One region of the Rhizobium sp. 10PS4 genome, then DNA from elsewhere that is predicted to be linked to it. Evidence: riboswitches for the same ligand, from Rfam matches in the RefSeq annotation. Region 1 holds a riboswitch; the other holds the start of a gene.
What was found. Region 1 has a riboswitch for FMN ahead of ribB (3,4-dihydroxy-2-butanone-4-phosphate synthase). Riboswitches for the same ligand answer to the same signal wherever they lie in the genome.

Region 1 (6,420 bases):
GGCTTGTCGATGATCCATGGACTTGCCGTTCAGCTCAATGGCGCACTTCGTCTGACAAGCGAGCTTGGGGTGGGGACGACCGCGGAATTGTGGCTTCCGGCGACGGCCTGGCGAACCGAGGTGCCGGCCGAGTCGGAGGTGGTTGTTGAGCAAGCCGCATCCAAACTGAAGATCCTCCTGGTCGATGACGACGCCTTGATCGCCATGAGTTCGGTCGACATGCTTGAAGATCTCGGCCACGAGGTCGTCGAAGCAAACTCCGGCTCGCAGGCGCTGGAACTGATCAGTAGCGGTCAGCATTTCGACCTTGTCATCACCGACTATTCAATGCCCGGTATGACTGGCGCACAGCTTGCCCAGGCCGCGCGGGATATTTATCCGGCATTGCCGATCGTGCTGGCGACAGGTTACGCCGATCTTCCTGCCGGGACCGATATCGATCTTCCGAGATTGGCAAAACCCTATGATCAGGCTCAACTCGCCAAGGAAATCGCCAAAGCAATGGCAAGCGAAACGGCTCCGCTTCTTAGATCCGGCGGCGACGCAGGTGGTTCAAAGCCTCGGCTATTCAAGGCCGACGATGTCAGCGATGAAATCGGCGATGGCGCCTGTGTCGTCTAGATCGAAGACCGGCAGGGCCGTATCCGTGACGGCATGATCGGCGGCGATAGCGCAGATATGGGGATCGCTCGGCGCCAATGGTTCACGATTTGCAGCTTCCAGGCGGCGGGCCTCGATCTTCGGGATCGGCTCGCGCTTGTAACCTTCGATCAGCACGAGGTCGCAGGGGGCGAGGCGGGCGAGGATCTCCTCGAACTCAGGTTCCGGCGCACCGCGCAGCTCGTGCATGATGGCGTAGCGGGTGCCAGAGACGATGGTAACCTCGTGGGCGCCGGCCTGGCGGTGGCGGTAGCTGTCGGCCCCGACCTTGTCGATGTCGAAATCATGATGGGCATGCTTGATCGTCGAGATCCTATAGCCGCGGCGGGTGAACTCCGTCACCAGTCGGACGGCGAGCCCCGTCTTGCCTGAGTTCTTCCAGCCGGCGATGCCGAAGATTTTCGGTGCGGTCATGCGCGGAGGGCCTCCAGCCAGCGTTCCGCCTCGACGAGATCATCAGGCGTGTTGATGTTGAAGAAGGGATCGAGCAGGCTGGCGCGGGTCGGATGCAGCGGGAACGCCACTTCCGTAACGTCATGCCTTGACAGGAAGTCGCGTACGCGGCGCTTCTCGTCGGCGGCGATCCAGGCTTCGAGATCGGCGGCCAGCGTCACTGGCCAGAGCCCGAAGACCGGATGGCTGCGGCCCTCGGAGGTGGCAATGGCGATCTGCGACGAGTGCTCGATCGCCGCCGCCAGCCGGGCGACGAGATCGGCCGGGAAGAACGGGCAATCCACCGAGACCGTGACGACGTGGGTGATTGAGGGAAGGCCGGCGGCATAAACCATAGCCGCATGGATGCCGGCCATTGGTCCGGCCTTGCCGGGAAAACGGTCGGGAACGACAGGCACTTCCTCGGGGGCGGTTTCGGCATTGACGGCAACGAGCAAGGCCTGTTGCGAGAGGCGGGTCAGCACATGGTGGAGCAGGTTCTCGGCCCCGAGCATTACGCCCGCCTTGTCGCGGCCCATGCGCTGCGAACGTCCGCCGGCCAGCACGACGCCCGCTATATGAGATTTATCCAACGAGAATTCAGCCATTATCCTTCCTCAGCCATCATCTTGCTTCAGACGGGCGCGCGCGGCGCAGATTTCTGCGCGATCGGCGACACACGGCGCTTGGCCTCACGATAGAACGTATAGAGGCCGGAGGCGATGACGATCGCAGCCCCGACGAGCGTCCAGCTGTCAGGCACTTCGGCGAAGAAGAGGAAGCCGAGCAGAGAGGAGAAGATCAGGCTGGTATAGCGGAACGGCGCGACGAAAGAAATTTCGCCGGTGCGCATGGCGAGGATGACCGACTGGTAGCCGACGAGCACCAGTACCGAAGCGAGCGCGAGATGCCCAAGCGCTGCGGCGCTGACCGGTTGCCAGCCGCCGAGCACCGGAATAAGCAGCGCGCCGAAGAAGGAGGCTGATATGGCGGTGATGACGGTTATCATCAGCGAGGGAATCTCGGGACTGATGCTCCGGGTGGCGAGATCGCGGCCAGCCGTCGTCAGCACCGCGGCAACGCAGAGGAGGGCGGCGGCGGTGAATCCCTCAGGGCCGGGGCGGATGATGATCATCACGCCGACGAGGCCGACGAGGATCGCCGACCAGCGCCGCCAACCAACCGGCTCGCCAAAGAAGAGCGCCGCACCGAAGGTGACGACCAACGGCAGCGACTGCAGGATCGCCGAGGCATTGGCGATCGGCATCATGCCGAGCGCGGTGATATAGGTGACGGCGGCGAGCGCCTCGCAGATGATCCTGAAGATGATCATCGGCTCCAGCACGATGCGCCAGGAACGCAGCGCGCCCATTCTCCAGGCAATCAGATAGACGAGCAGGCTGGTGAAGAGGCCGCGCAAGAACATGATTTCGCCGGCGTTCATATAGGCGATCACCGATTTGGACAGGGCGTCGCTTGCGGAAAAGCCGGCCATCGCCAAGCTCATATAGATGGCGCCCTCAGTATTGCGTGACCGCGGCATGAAGAGATTCCCGTTACCTGTGCGCTCCTTTTAGTCGCGAAGATGCATCAAGGGAATCGGATGAATGTCACACAAAGCATAAATCGATGATGCGATGCACAGTAACGCTGACATCAACGCAGGCGTGTGAGTGGAGATCGCCGCAAATCACCGTTTTATAACGTGAATCCCAATACTTCCGACGCCGCAATCAAGGCGCCGATGGGGACGCGCCGTCGCGCTGCCGGTTCGTCCATAGGCGTTTTTCTCTTCCTGCGCGGGAAACGGGTGGCTGCACCGCCTGATGTTTGAGCATCTCAGATCTCGCAACAACGAAGGAGAAACCGATATGACACTTCTGAACGACAAGATCGCCATCATCACCGGCGCAAGCTCCGGCATCGGCCGCGCGGCGGCGAAACTCTTTGCGCGGCAAGGCGCCAAGCTCGTGGTCACCGGCCGGCGACAGGACGCGCTCGATGCCGTCATCGCAGAAATCGAGGCGGAGGGCGGACAGGCCGTCGCCATATCAGGCGATGTCAGGGACGAGGCGCTGCAGGCAAGGCTTGTCGAGACGGCGGTCTCGCGCTTCGGCAGGCTCGACATCGCCTTCAACAATGCCGGCATCCTCGGTGAGATGGGGCCGGTTGCCGGGCTGTCGCTGAAGGGCTGGCGCGAGACGATCGAGACCAATCTCACCGCCGCCTTCCTCGGCGCCAAGTACCAGTCGGCGGCGATGGGAAAAGGCGGCGGGTCGCTGATCTTCACCTCGACTTTCGTCGGCCACACCGCCGGCATGCCTGGCATGGCGGCCTATGCGGCGAGCAAGGCGGGGTTGATCGGTTTCGTGCAGGTGCTCGCCGCTGAACTCGGAGCTCAGAAGATCCGCGTCAACGCACTGCTTCCCGGCGGCACCGACACACCCGCCAGCATTACCAACGCGCCTGATGCCACGCCGGAGGTGCTCGCCTTCGTCGAGGGATTGCATGCGCTGAAACGCATGGCGCAACCCGAAGAGATCGCCAATGCGGCGCTTTTCCTCGCCTCCGACATGTCGAGCTTCGTGACCGGCGCGGCGATGCTGGCTGACGGCGGCGTTTCGATCAGCCGGACTTAAGGCGGACAAGCGAAGGTGCCGTCAGGGTCATCACTGCGGCATGTTCTTTGTTGCGGCGGGCTATGCCGCCGCAACAAAGGCATCGATCAGGCGACCTCGCGTACGTCTTTTGCCGCCTGGCGTTCGAGATAGGCGACCAGATCCTCGATGGTGACGAGGAGGAGGTTGTGGCGTTTGGCAAAAAGGGTGAGTTCGGGCAGGCGCGACATGGTTCCGTCGTCATTGGCGACTTCGCAGATGACGCCGGCCGGGGTCCTTCCGGCGAGGCGGGCGAGATCGACGGCGGCTTCGGTGTGGCCGGGGCGACCGAGCACGCCGCGGGGGTTGGCGCGCAGCGGAAAGATGTGGCCGGGGCGGGCGAATTCGTCAGGCTTTGTGCGATCGTCGACGAGGGCGCTGATGGTCGCGGCGCGGTCCGCCGCAGAGATGCCCGTCGTCGTGCCCTTGAGATAATCGACCGAGACCGTGAAGGCGGTTTTGTGCGATTCCGTATTGTTGGGCACCATCAGCGGAATATCGAGCGCATCGAGGCGCTCGCCTTCCATGGCGATGCAGACGAGGCCACGGGCGTGGGTCATCATGAAGGCGATTGTTTCCGGGGTGACGGCATCGGCCGCGACCACGATATCGCCTTCGTTTTCCCGGTTCTGGTCATCGACGACGACGACCATCTTGCCGCTGGCAATGGCTGATATGGCATCTTCAATTGTTGCGATAGTCATGCTGTCTGGCCTTTCAAGGGTTATGTCAGCGGACTGACATGGTCTGCTCGGCTCAATCCGTGAGCGAGCCTTCTGCCCTTGGGCGAACAAACGTCGGCCGACTCCGGGAGGGAGTGCGACTGCCCGTGTTGTCCTCTTCCATCCGGACTATACCGTCGGCTCCGGCATCTCACCGGATCTGCTGACCTTCCGACAGGAGGTGCCGGAAGCGCTCGCGGGCTCCAGGATTGCTCCTGATACCGCCGGTGGGGAATTACACCCCGCCCTGAGAACATTTCAAAGATAGGATCAAAAACAGGCGGATGGCAAGGTCACACGACCGGGCAAAAATGCAAAGCTGCCCTAACGCCGATGGACACACTGTTCACACGGAGGCGACGACCGTGTCGCCTTCCGCGCTTCGTTGGTGGTTTGATGTTTGTTTCAGGTCGTTGTCTCAAAGCCGCTGCACACTTTTGGGCGAAATGTATCAGGACATGATCAGGCCGCCGTCGACATTGATCGTCTGGCCGGTGATATAGGCGGCATCCTCGCTGGCGAGGAAGGTCACCAGGCCGGCGACGTCTTCGCCGGAGCCGGCCCGTTTCATCGGGATGCCCTCGACCCATTCCTTCATCAACTCGCCGGGGGCGTAGTTGCCGAGCAGCTTGCCCCAGGCCTGGTCGTTATAGGCCCACATGTCGGTCTCGATGATGCCGGGGCAGAAGGCGTTGACGGTGATCTTCTCAGTCGCGACTTCCTTGGCCAGGCTCTGGGTGATGCCGACGACGCCCATTTTCGAGGCGGCATAATGCGGCGTGTAGATAAAGCCGTCACGGGCCTGGCCGGAAGCGGTGTTGATGATGCGGCCGCCGCGCTTGTGCTTGCGCATTCTTGATATCGCCTCCTGGGCGCAGAGGAAGACGCCCTTGGTGTTGACGGCCATGACCTTGTCCCACTCGTTTTCGGTCAGGTCCTCGACGCGGGCAATGGTGATGACGCCGGCGTTCTGGATCGAGACGTCGACCGAGCCGAATTCCTTCTCGGCGGCATCATAGAGGGCGGTGACGCTCGCCTTGTCGGTGACGTCGCCGATGAAGGAGATCGCCTTGCCGCCTTCGGCCCGGATCTGTTCGGCAACGCCGTGAACCAGCTCCTCGTTGGCCGAGACGACGAGATTGGCGCCTTCTTTCGCAAAGCGTTTGGCGATCGCCGCTCCGATGCCGCGGCTACCCCCGGTAATGACGACGGTCTTCTGCTCAAAGCGTTTCATGCTCTTTCCTTGTCCATCGATAAACAGCAAATCTGGATGCGAACTACCATGCGATCATCATTGGGAGCTCAACTGGTTGTCGTGAATTCAGGCAGTCCTAAGCGCTGATGACGACGCCTGAGCTCTCCGTCCGTTCAATCAGCGCGAAGGGCGGGCAGACGACGATATCGCACGCCGTCGTGCCCGTTATTCCCTTCAGCGCCTCGATCTCAGCCAGGGAGGAAGCGAGATCGGTCACTTTCCCGCGGCGGCAATGAGCTTTCCCATCACCAGCAGCAGAAACCGCCGTCAACGAGAAGATCGACGCCGGTCACGAAACTCGCTGCATTCGACAGCAGGAACACCGCCGGACCTACCATCTCGTCCACCGCTGCCATGCGCTGCATCGGCGTCTGCTCTTCGAAGAGCTTGGTCTGGTGGACCATCTCCGGACGGGTGTTCATGGGCGTTGCCGTGTATCCGGGGGAGATGGTGTTGACGCGAATGCCGCGGTCGACCCATTCCATCGCCATAGACTTCGACATATGGATCACGCCCGCCTTGGAGGCGTTATAGTGCGCTTGGCTCAGCCCCCGGTTCACGATCACGCCGGACATGGAGGCGATATTGACGATGGAGCCGCGCCCATTTTTCAGCATGGCGCGAGCCTCTGCCTGGCAGGAAAGAAAGACGCCTTTGAGGTTGATATCCATCAACGTCTGATATTGGTCCTCCT
Region 2 (6,420 bases), on a different contig from region 1:
GAGGAGGTGCGACCAGGTGCGCCCCTGGAAGCCGCCGGCCAGCCAGAAGAGCAGCGATGCCGATTGGGGCCCGGTTAGTAAAAGCACATAGGTGGTGATCGCGCCGAGGAAGAGCGAGACGCTGACGCCGCCGAGCGCAAGCTGCAGCGGCCGCCCCTGCCCGCCGCGCGACACCCAGAATGTCACCGAGGCAGCCGCGAGCCCGCCGGCAAGGCCGATGAAGGGATAATAGCCGGCCGAAAGCCAGGGCACGAACACGAAACAGCAGACGATCGGCGCGACCGCCCCCGATGTCACGCCGGTGATGCCGGGATCAGCCAGAGGATTGCGCGTCAGCGTCTGCAGCACGTAGCCGGAAACAGCAAGCCCCGCGCCGCCGGCAACGGCCGTCAGGCTGCGCGGCAGACGCAGCGTCCAAACAAGGATGGATTCGATCTTCCCATCGGGTGCGAGGAGCACGCGGACCGCCGTCTCGATCGAAATCGGCTTTGCGCCGACCAGCAATCCGAGCATCACGGCCAGCATGGATGCAACGACGATGAGCCCTATGGCCAGGAACGATTGCCGGGGGCTCATCGCAGGTCTTTTCCTGAGCTTTAGTTCTGTAGTTCGGCGGGGATCAGCTTGGCGGCCTCCGCTTTGACATCAATGGCCGGGAACGTATCGGGATAGAGATAATGTGCCGCCTCGCGCAGGACGATTTCGCGGGCGATCGGGCCGTTGGTCTCGACCCACTGGTCGCCGACATAGAAGACCCGGTTGTTCTTGACCGCCGACAGCTGCGACCAGATCGGATTGCTCTCATGCGGGCGATCCGGGCCGGAATCATAGATGAAGATGACCTCGGGATCCTTCTCCAGCATGGTTTCGAGGCTGAGATCGATGCCGAATTCACCACCTGGGCTCTTCGGCCCCGGAATATTGTCACCGCCGATTGCGGCGACGATCGAAGCCGAGGTATTTTCCGTGTGGAAGGCGAAAGGTGTTGCGCCACCCCACATGATCAGGAAGCGGGGATGAACATCCTTCGGCGCCTTGGCTGCGTACTCTGCAAGATGCTTGCGGAAATCGGCATTCAGCTGCTCGCCGCGTTCGGGCTTGCCGAGCAGCATCGAAAGCGCGGCGGTTTCGCTGTAGCTCTCTTCGAGCAGTTCCATATTGTAAGCGACATAGGGGGCGATGTTCTGCAGCTGCGCCGCGTTGCCGACGGTATAGCGGCGGATCGCGATGATCAGGTCCGGCTTGGCTTCGGAAAGAAGTTCCAGATTGGGTTTGGCACGCTGGCCGATCTGCTTCATCCCGGAGGTCAGGCCGAGCAGGAAATCGGGTTCGCGGCCCGCCGTCATATAGGTGCTCGCAACGGGCTTGATGCCGAGCGCCAGCGCGACGTCATCGGCGAAATAGGAAATCGAGGCAATGCGCTTCGGCTGCGCCGGGACTTCGACGGTGACGCCGCGGTCGTCAACGATCGAGACTTTCTTGCCCTCTTCGGCCCGAGCGGCCCCTGCCATCAGAATTGCAGACAGACCCAGAGCAGAGAAAAACGTGCGTGTGTATCGAGCCATGCGTGAAACCTCCCGTGCGATGTGCGGACAGGCTTTAGCTAAAAAAGCGGAGTTTCACAATCATGATTTTGCGGTGCGATTTCCCGGGTGGACAAATCGCAACTGGAAGAAACCGTTGCATATCCAACTCCATCGGGCAGTGTCCTGTTGACGGCTCAATCCGCCGGCAGCGTGAACACCGCACAAGGGTCGGCAATGCCGCGCAAGGTATGCTCTCCGAGCGGCGTCAGCGCCGTCGCCGTATTCGCTGCCACCGCGCCCGAGATCAGCACGCTTCGGCCGAGCGGCTTGCAGAGCCCTTCCAGCCGGCTGACCAGATTGACGGCGGGGCCGATGGCGGTGAAATCCAGCCGGTCGGCCGCGCCGATATTGCCCCACAGGATTTCCCCGAAATGCAATGCTGCGCCGAAGGGCAGCGGCGCCAGCCCCTGCGCCAGGCGTATCTGGTCGAGATGGGCCATGCCGGCACGGCTCGCGGCAACCGCGCGAAGGGCGGCCTCGCAGGCCTCGCGATCCCCTCGGCCAGCGTCTGCCTCGACCGACCCAGCCGTGACCGGAAAGATCGCCAGCACACCGTCGCCCATGAATTTCAGCACCTCGCCGCCGAAGGCGTGCACGGCGCCTGCCACACGATCGAACCAAGCGTCCAATGTGGCGATCATTGCGTGCGGCTCGGTCACCTCCGAAAGCGCGGTGAAATCGCGCAGATCGGCGCAGAGAAGAGCGGCACGGATGGTCTCGCCGGTGCCGCGGGCAAGCTCGCCGGCCTGCACCCGGGCGGCACTACGCCGGCCGAGATAGGCTTCGAGCAGAGCTGCCCGCGCCTCCCGCGCCGCGAGTGCTGCGAGTGGTGCGGCGGCAAAACGCGCAACCTCGCGCAGCCGGTCGGCGTCGGCCGGAGCGAATGCGCCCGACCCTGCCCGGTTGTCGATACCCGCCCAGTCGAGCATGGGACTATCCTGCGAAGGCCCTATTCGCTCCTCCCATACCGGCCCGAGCCCGGTCAGCCAGTCGCGCCCGGCCTCGCTCTGCGGAGCCGCGGCAAAGGCCAGCGCCTCGATGACAGCACCGGTCTCGGCCCGCCATAGCCAGGTGCGCCGTGCAATGATCGGATGCGGCACCGAAAGCGTCAGCGTGCCGCCGGAAAGCGGCAGTCCGTCGGCCAGCAGCCGGCGCCCGAGTTCGGCCAGAAACCGTTCGGGACCAGGCGAGGCTCCGGCCTCATCAACCAGCCAGGCAAGGGGAGACGGCAGATCCATCGCTTAACATCGCACGCCCACGTGGACATCCGCAAGGACATCCCCGGGTGATCGTGGGGACGTTTCCAGCGACTCGGCCTGTCGCCCGCAAAGGCCGTCCGCATCGGCTGTCGAAAACCATTCGGCGTGGTGGAAAACAAAAAATAAACACTTTAAACTTGCGCGACTTTGATTCCACTATAGGGTCGTTCGTCATCGTGTGATTGAGGGGTGCGATGGGCACGATATTCTGGCCGAAAGATCCGCTGGATGGGAATGACATGACGCTGCTGACGTCGATCCTTAGGCGATGGTGCGAAAGACATCAGGTCGAGCTGACGGCGGAGGAGAGCAGCCGCAAGGCGAAGGAACTCGTCGAATGGTTCGAATTCGGCGTCAAGGACCCGGTCGAGCTCGAGGAGCTGATCGACGACAAGTACTGGCTCGTCAGCAGGATCTGACCGTATCGGACAAATCGGGAGGACGCTGCCGGTCAGCGTCGTGAAGCTGTCTCATCAGAAAAGGCCGGGCGAAAATCGCCCCGGCCTTCGTCCATCTCCAACTAAGCAAGACCCTTAGTCATCATCCCGCCAACGGCGGTCGCGATCCCAGCGCCGCTCATGGCGCCAGCGCGGACCATCCCAATCCCGGTGACGCCGCTCCCAGCCCCAGCGGGGCGGGCCACCGTAGAAAGCTACCGGCGGTGGGCGGCGCCAGTTTCGCCGGCATTCGCCCCAGCGCGTCAGATGCCAGCCGCGACCGCAGGCGTAGTCGACCTTTGTGACATTGCTCTGGACATTGATTGTCCCCATCGGCATCGCCTGCGCTGTGCCGAACGAGAGGCTGCCAGCGAGCAAGGCAGCCGCGATAGAAAGTGCCTTCATCGAGAACTCCATTTCAATCCAGCCGTCCACACCTTATGACCGCCAAATTGAACTGGAGATGAACTGCGCGTTCATGTTTGCGGGAGAAAAAGAAGCGCTTCCGCACGGCTGGTCCGAGCGCTCGCCGACCGCTGTTGTCGCAACGGCAAGCGCTTCAGAACCGCCCCGCCGCCCGCAAAAAATTGTTCATGTCCTGCCGTAAAAAGGATCGGGACCCGGATCCCCCCCGGCGGCGACCTCGGTCAGCCGTCCGAGATAATGTGCCCAGCCTTCCGCATGGCCGGCGCATTGCTCGGCGCTCGGCAGGCCGCTGTGGGTGAGCCGCAGCAGCGTTCCGCCCCCCTGCTCGATCAGGTCGATCTCGACTAGGCTCGACCCCGGCGGCACCACCTCGCTGCCGTCCCAGCCGAAGCTGTAGGCAAGGCGATGAACCGGCACCACCTCGCGAAACGAGCCGCGCGCAAAGCGCGCGCCGGTAACGTTGACGAGATAGAGCCCGCCGGGCTGCGGCTCGACCTGCGCTTCCGTTCCCATCCAGCGCAGGATCTTTTCCGGGTCGGTCATCAACGCGAACACCGCAGCCGGCGGCGCCGCGATATGCGCCTCGCGGTGGACGACAAAGGGGTCTTGCATCTCTCTCTCCCATGGTTTCCACGGCCCTGCCCGTCTCCGGTGGAGACGGCGCAGCCTGTCTTGCCGTGCTATTCTGACGTGAATATCCTCACGCACAGCATGTAGGCGCAAGCCCATCCTCCGCAAGAGGGCTTGCCCGTCGCGATCGACCAACAAGCGAAATCGCCGGGTCGGGAGCGCTGATGCTGCATTGGCCGCCAAGCATTTCGACCTATTGCCAGCCCGTCACCTTCCCCCTATTGTTCGCGCCGTTCTCAGGGCGGGGTGCAAGTCCCTACCGGCGGTATGCAATTTAGATTGCGAGCCCGCGAGCGCCTTCTCAGGAAGGGTCAGCAGATCAGGTGAGATGCCTGAGCCGACGGTCATAGTCCGGATGAAAGAGAACGTGCGTTCCTGCCGCCCTGCGGCTGTCGGGGACGTTCGTGATCGCCTTGGGTGATGTGTCTGTTCGCCAAAGGAGATTACCATGACACCCACCCGCTATGCCTTCGTCAAAGCCAGCTGGCACGCCGATATCGTCGACCGCGCCCTAGATGGCTTCCATCAGCTTATTCCGCCCGAGCAGATCGATGTGTTCGATGTTCCCGGCGCATTCGAAATGCCGCTGCTGTCGCGCGATCTTGCGGCAACCGGACGCTATGCCGCTGTCGTTGCCGCCGCCTTCGTCGTCGACGGCGGAATCTACCGCCACGAATTCGTCGCCCAGGCCGTCGTCGATGGGCTGATGCGCGCCGGCATGGATACCGGTGTGCCGGTGCTGTCGGTTTCGCTGACGCCGCATCAGTATCAGGAAACCGAGCACCACAAACAGATCTACCGCGCACATTTCGTCGAGAAAGGGCGCGAGGCAGCAAAGGCGGCTCTGACGATCGGCAAAACCCGCGCCGCTCTCGCCGCGTAAGAACTTCCTGCACGCCGGCTCGACGAGCCGCAGGACGACAGACGAAGGTGGCGGGGAACCGACCCCGCCGCCTCACGGACGACATGCCCTCACCAACCGCACGAATCGAGAGCGACGCGCCGTGTGTCGCAGCGGACTCCGCCAATACCGGCCAAATCAGACAGAATAATTGATTCGACGACCCCACCGCGCCGTGGTCAACTTGACCGTCACGTGTCCGCAATTCTCAAGACATCCAGAACCCAAGGAGCTTAAGATGAGCAATGCACTGCGCAGCGAACCCCCCATTGAGACCCCGAGAACACAGCCCGTCGATACCAAGCTCGAGGTGGTCGTCATCCCCGTTTCCGACGTCGACCGCGCCAAACGTTTTTATGACGACCTGGGCTGGCGGCTCGACGCCGACTTCGCCAATGATGCCGACTTTCGGGTGATCCAGTTTACGCCGCCGGGCTCCGGCTGCGCGATCATCTTCGGCAAGAACGTCACCGCCGCCGCCCCCGGCTCCGCCCAGGGCCTCTACCTCGTCGTCTCCGACATCGAGGCCGCCCGCCGCGATCTCATCGCCCGCGGCGTCGAGGTCAGCGAAGTGTTCCGTGACGCGGCCGGCGTCTATGCCGGCAAGGACGAACCATACCTGTTCGGGCGGCTCCGCATTGCCGGCCGCGATCCCGATCACCGCAGCTATCGCTCCTTTGCCTCCTTCAAGGATCCCGATGGCAACGGCTGGCTGTTCCAGGAAGTCACCACGCGCCTGCCGGGACGCATCGACGCCGACGGGACGACATTCACAACGTCGACCGATCTCGCATCAGCCATGCGCCGTGCAGCGACCGCGCACGGCGAACACGAGAAGCGAAACGGCGGCAAACACGACGAGAACTGGCCGGACTGGTACGCCGAATACATGGTCAGCGAACAGGCCGGCAAGCAGCTGCCCTTATAGGCAAGGGCGGCGACGTCACGCAGACGGTGACATCATTTGAGAAGCGTCTCGGCGGGCAACGGCGCGGTGCTTTATCGCGCCTTCTTGGCGCACAGCGTTGATCGTCGAATTGGGCGTGGCACTGGCCAGCTCCTTGCCGGCTTGGTGATCTGCGTCTCCTGAGTCAGGCCCGAGAAGCCAAACATTAGACATCGACGGCGGCGGGATCTCAGCCGCCATACCACATTCGCCGCAGCAGGTGATCACCGCGGAC

Region 2: linked by a shared signal. The riboswitch ahead of RWJ89_RS04760 (6,7-dimethyl-8-ribityllumazine synthase) and the one ahead of ribB (3,4-dihydroxy-2-butanone-4-phosphate synthase) in region 1 are both predicted to bind FMN.

The regions. Positions count from the first base shown of each region.
Region 1 is NZ_JAWDIW010000005.1:165,001-171,420, forward strand. It holds gene RWJ89_RS11180 (response regulator) at 1-621, shown strand, start outside; gene mobB (molybdopterin-guanine dinucleotide biosynthesis protein B) at 565-1,074, opposite strand; gene mobA (molybdenum cofactor guanylyltransferase MobA) at 1,071-1,700, opposite strand; gene RWJ89_RS11195 (DMT family transporter) at 1,727-2,635, opposite strand; gene RWJ89_RS11200 (SDR family oxidoreductase) at 2,964-3,731, shown strand; gene ribB (3,4-dihydroxy-2-butanone-4-phosphate synthase) at 3,818-4,453, opposite strand; FMN riboswitch at 4,580-4,730, opposite strand; gene RWJ89_RS11210 (glucose 1-dehydrogenase) at 4,923-5,705, opposite strand; gene RWJ89_RS11215 (hypothetical protein) at 5,803-5,943, opposite strand; gene RWJ89_RS11220 (SDR family oxidoreductase) at 5,972-6,420, opposite strand, start outside.
Region 2 is NZ_JAWDIW010000002.1:375,686-382,105, reverse strand. It holds gene RWJ89_RS04790 (FecCD family ABC transporter permease) at 1-576, opposite strand, end outside; gene RWJ89_RS04785 (ABC transporter substrate-binding protein) at 597-1,565, opposite strand; gene RWJ89_RS04780 (adenylate/guanylate cyclase domain-containing protein) at 1,721-2,824, opposite strand; gene RWJ89_RS04775 (hypothetical protein) at 3,040-3,264, shown strand; gene RWJ89_RS04770 (GCG_CRPN prefix-to-repeats domain-containing protein) at 3,379-3,687, opposite strand; gene RWJ89_RS04765 (SRPBCC family protein) at 3,874-4,320, opposite strand; FMN riboswitch at 4,567-4,709, shown strand; gene RWJ89_RS04760 (6,7-dimethyl-8-ribityllumazine synthase) at 4,787-5,221, shown strand; gene RWJ89_RS04755 (VOC family protein) at 5,478-6,167, shown strand; gene RWJ89_RS04750 (cytochrome b) at 6,376-6,420, opposite strand, start outside.